Regions from separate parts of the Citrobacter freundii complex sp. 2025EL-00176 genome, predicted to be linked through region 2. Evidence: predicted binding sites of a transcription regulator. Region 2 holds the regulator's gene; the other holds the start of a gene.
The links. Region 2 encodes sigma-54, which starts transcription at its own class of promoters, with help from an activator protein. Its sites were predicted from a motif close to GTTGGCACANNTTTCGCTNT; they were not measured.
Positions count from the first base shown of each region.

Region 1: the regulator sigma-54 is predicted to act here: its motif matches at 809-828, upstream of norV (anaerobic nitric oxide reductase flavorubredoxin).

Region 1 is NZ_JBRYHT010000004.1:283,148-285,517, forward strand. Features, by position in the region: gene norV (anaerobic nitric oxide reductase flavorubredoxin) at 1-761, opposite strand, end outside; gene norR (nitric oxide reductase transcriptional regulator NorR) at 950-2,370, shown strand, end outside.
Region 2 is NZ_JBRYHT010000003.1:73,905-76,274, reverse strand. Features, by position in the region: gene lptB (LPS export ABC transporter ATP-binding protein) at 1-299, shown strand, start outside; gene rpoN (RNA polymerase factor sigma-54) at 346-1,779, shown strand; gene hpf (ribosome hibernation promoting factor) at 1,802-2,089, shown strand; gene ptsN (PTS IIA-like nitrogen regulatory protein PtsN) at 2,173-2,370, shown strand, end outside.

The sequences.
Region 1 (2,370 bases), on a different contig from region 2:
ATGCGGTCTTCCTGATAATCGGCCGCCCATTTCAGGTACAGCTCAACGATCTGCGTTGGGTTTTCGCGCCATACCACGCCGTGGGAGGTGGCAATCATATCGACCGGCAGATTGAAGCCGAGGATTTCAGTGATTTTCGGCGTGACCAGACGGCTGAACGGGGTCAGGATGTTGGCATAGTAGCGTTGGCATTGTTCGAACAGTTCGGTCTGGTCAACTTCGTCGTTGAACAGGCGTTCGTCGCAGTAGTGCTGGCCGAAGGCGTCGTTACTGAACAGTACCGCATCGCCGGTCATGTAGGTCATCATGCTGTCAGGCCAGTGTAGCATCGGCGTTTCAACAAAGATCAGCTGTTTGCCGTTGCCGATGTCCAGAGAATCACCGGTTTTCACCACGTTGAAGTTCCACTCCGGATGATGGTGGTGGCCGGTGATGGAATCAATCGCGTTAGCGGTGCAGTAGATTGGCGTGTCCGGGATACAGGACATCAGTTCGGTCAGCGCCCCAGCGTGGTCTTCTTCCGCGTGGTTAATGATGATGTAGTCGATATCCGCGAGGTCGATTTCGCTGCGCAGGTTCTGTACGAATTCACGGCTAAACTTGTGGTCTACTGTATCGATCAGCACGTTTTTTTCTTCACGGATGAGATAGCTGTTGTAGCTGCTGCCGCGCAGCGTTTTGTATTCAGTGCCGTGGAAATCGCGCACTTCCCAGTCACGTTGGCCAACCCAATGAATGTTATTTTTAACCAGAATAGACATAGCAACCTCAATTAATTCAGCGTTTTTCTAAAAAAGATGTTTTGCTTATTGCAGGTTGTGTGCCAACTTTTTAATCATTTGATTTTTAATGGTTTATTATTTATTGCCTATAAGGTGGTAGTCAAAATGACTGTTTATTTCATTGTCAATATGACAATATTAATTGTCAAAATGACAATGAGGTTGCCATGAGCTTTTCAGTAGATGTGCTGGCGGGTATCGCCATCGAATTACAAAGCGGTATCGGACATCAGGACCGTTTTCAGCGGCTGATCACGACTTTGCGCCAGGTGCTGGAGTGCGACGCATCGGCACTGCTGCGCTACGAGTCACGACAGTTTATCCCGCTGGCTATCGATGGCCTGGCGCAGGATGTGTTGGGCCGCCGTTTCACGCTGGAGGGACATCCGCGGCTGGAGGCGATTGCCCGCGCCGGGGACGTGGTACGTTTTCCTGCCGACAGCGATCTGCCCGATCCTTATGACGGGTTAATCCCGGGTCAGGAGAGCCTGAAGGTGCATGCCTGCATCGGGTTGCCGCTGTTTGCCGGACAAAACCTGATTGGCGCGTTAACGCTGGATGGTATGGAGCCCGATCAGTTCGATGTCTTCAGCGATGAAGAGCTTAGGCTGATCTCTGCCCTGGCGGCGGGGGCGCTGAGTAATGCGTTGCTGATTGAACAACTGGAAAGCCAGAATATGCTGCCGGGTTCGTCGACGGCCTTCGAGCAGGTGACGGAAACGCAGATGATTGGTCTGTCGCCCAATATGATGCAGTTGAAAAAAGAGATTGAGATTGTTGCCGGGTCCGATCTCAACGTATTAATCAGCGGCGAAACCGGGACCGGGAAGGAGCTGGTAGCCAAAGCGATTCATGAAGGTTCGCCGCGTGCGGTAAATCCGCTGGTGTATCTCAACTGCGCGGCGTTGCCCGAAAGCGTGGCGGAAAGCGAACTTTTTGGTCACGTAAAAGGGGCTTTTACCGGGGCTATCAGTAATCGTAGCGGTAAGTTTGAAATGGCGGATAACGGCACGCTGTTTCTCGACGAGATTGGTGAGCTATCGCTGGCGCTGCAGGCCAAGCTGCTGCGCGTATTGCAGTATGGCGATATTCAGCGTGTGGGGGACGATCGCAGCCTGCGCGTTGACGTGCGCGTACTGGCGGCGACCAATCGTGATTTACGAGAAGAGGTGCTGGCCGGGAATTTCCGCGCCGACCTGTTCCATCGTCTGAGCGTTTTTCCGCTTTCGGTGCCGCCCCTGCGTGAGCGCGGTGAAGATGTGGTACTGCTGGCGGGCTATTTTTGCGAGCAATGTCGGCTGCGGCTGGGACTTTCCCGCGTAGTGTTAAGCCCGGGTGCGCGTAACCATCTGCTGAACTACGGCTGGCCTGGAAACGTGCGTGAACTGGAGCATGCCATTCACCGGGCAGTCGTTCTGGCAAGGGCAACCAGAGCCGGGGATGAAGTGGTACTGGAGGCGCAGCATTTTGCTTTGCAGGATGAAAGCCCTGTACCGCAGCCGGACGTCGTGGCAGAGATCCCGCAACATCACAATTTGCGTGAGGCCACGGAGACATTTCAGCGGGAGATGATCCGCCGGGCATTGGC
Region 2 (2,370 bases):
GACGCCGTGTGGAAATCGCCCGCGCGCTGGCCGCCAATCCAAAATTTATCCTGCTTGATGAACCGTTTGCCGGTGTTGACCCGATTTCCGTTATCGATATTAAACGGATCATTGAACACCTGCGCGACAGCGGGCTTGGGGTGCTGATTACCGACCATAACGTCCGCGAAACGCTGGCAGTGTGTGAGCGCGCCTATATCGTGAGCCAGGGACACCTGATCGCCCACGGCACGCCGACAGAAATACTGCAGGATGAGCACGTTAAGCGCGTATACCTTGGGGAAGACTTCAGACTCTGATAGGGTAGAAGACTTCACGTCACCGCAGGAGAAAACAACTCTGAACATGAAGCAAGGTTTGCAACTCAGGCTTAGCCAACAACTGGCGATGACGCCTCAGCTACAACAGGCGATCCGTCTGTTGCAGTTGTCCACGCTGGAACTTCAGCAAGAACTTCAGCAAGCGCTGGAAAGTAACCCACTGCTCGAGCAAACCGATCTTCACGACGAAATTGATACCCAGGAAAAACAGGACAGCGAATCCCTCGATACCGCAGATGCACTCGAACAAAAAGAGATGCCAGAGGAATTGCCGCTTGACGCCAGTTGGGATGAAATCTACACCGCCGGTACGCCTTCAGGCACCAGCGGAGATTACATCGACGACGAACTGCCTGTTTATCAGGGTGAGACCACGCAATCGCTGCAGGATTACCTGATGTGGCAAGTGGAGCTGACCCCGTTCTCGGATACCGATCGCGCCATTGCGACATCGATTGTTGATGCGGTAGACGAAACCGGTTATCTCACCGTGACCCTGGACGATATTCTCGAAAGCATGGGCGATGACGACATCGGTATGGATGAAATCGAAGCCGTGCTTAAACGCGTTCAGCGCTTCGATCCCGTTGGCGTGGCGGCCAAAGATCTGCGTGACTGCTTACTGATCCAACTTTCACAATTTGATAAGTCCACACCATGGCTGGAAGAAGCGCGCCTGATCATCAGCGATCACCTCGATCTGTTAGCCAACCATGACTTTCGCTCGCTGATGCGCGTGACCCGACTGAAAGAAGACGTGCTGAAAGAAGCCGTCAACCTCATCCAGTCGCTCGATCCCCGCCCAGGACAGTCGATCCAAACCGGCGAGCCGGAATACGTCATCCCGGATGTGCTGGTGCGTAAGCATAACGATCGCTGGGTAGTCGAACTCAACGGCGACAGCATTCCACGCTTGCAGATTAACCAGCACTACGCCGGGATGTGCAATAGCGCGCGCAACGATGCTGACAGCCAGTTTATTCGTAGCAATTTGCAGGATGCGAAGTGGCTGATTAAAAGCCTGGAAAGCCGCAATGATACGCTGCTGCGCGTCAGCCGCTGTATCGTGGAACAGCAGCAGGCCTTCTTTGAGCAAGGCGAAGAATTTATGAAACCGATGGTGCTGGCGGATATCGCCCAGGCTGTCGAGATGCACGAATCGACCATTTCCCGAGTGACCACGCAAAAGTATCTGCACAGTCCGCGCGGCATATTTGAACTGAAGTATTTCTTTTCCAGTCACGTGAACACTGAAGGCGGGGGCGAAGCCTCATCCACAGCGATCCGCGCACTGGTGAAGAAATTAATTGCTGCGGAGAACCCCGCGAAACCGCTGAGCGACAGCAAGTTAACCTCTATGCTGTCGGATCAGGGTATCATGGTGGCGCGCCGCACCGTTGCGAAGTACCGAGAGTCTTTATCCATTCCGCCGTCTAACCAGCGCAAACAGCTGGTCTGACCCAACCGATAAGGAAGACACTATGCAGCTCAACATCACTGGAAACAACGTCGAAATCACGGAAGCTCTGCGCGAGTTTGTTAATACCAAGTTCGCCAAGCTTGAACAATATTTCGACCGGATTAATCAAGTCTATATTGTGTTGAAAGTGGAGAAGGTTACACATATCTCGGATGCAACACTGCATGTAAACGGTGGCGAAATTCATGCCAGCGCGGAAGGTCAGGATATGTACGCCGCCATTGACGGTTTAATTGATAAACTGGCTCGGCAGTTAACAAAACATAAAGATAAACTGAAACAGCACTAACTTGTCCGGGCAGTTAGCGGGTGCAGGACGGCCTGTTGTGCAGCACAACGGGCCATTTGTACGGTTAGCGCTTAGGTGAAATTATGACAAATAACGATACGACTCTACAACTGAGCAATGTTCTTAACCAGGAATGTACGCGCGCGGCCGTTCACTGCCAAAGCAAGAAACGCGCACTGGAAATCATCAGTGAACTGGCGGCAAAACAGCTCAGCTTACCCTCTCAGGTGGTATTTGAAGCCATTCTGACGCGTGAAAAAATGGGCAGTACTGGCATCGGT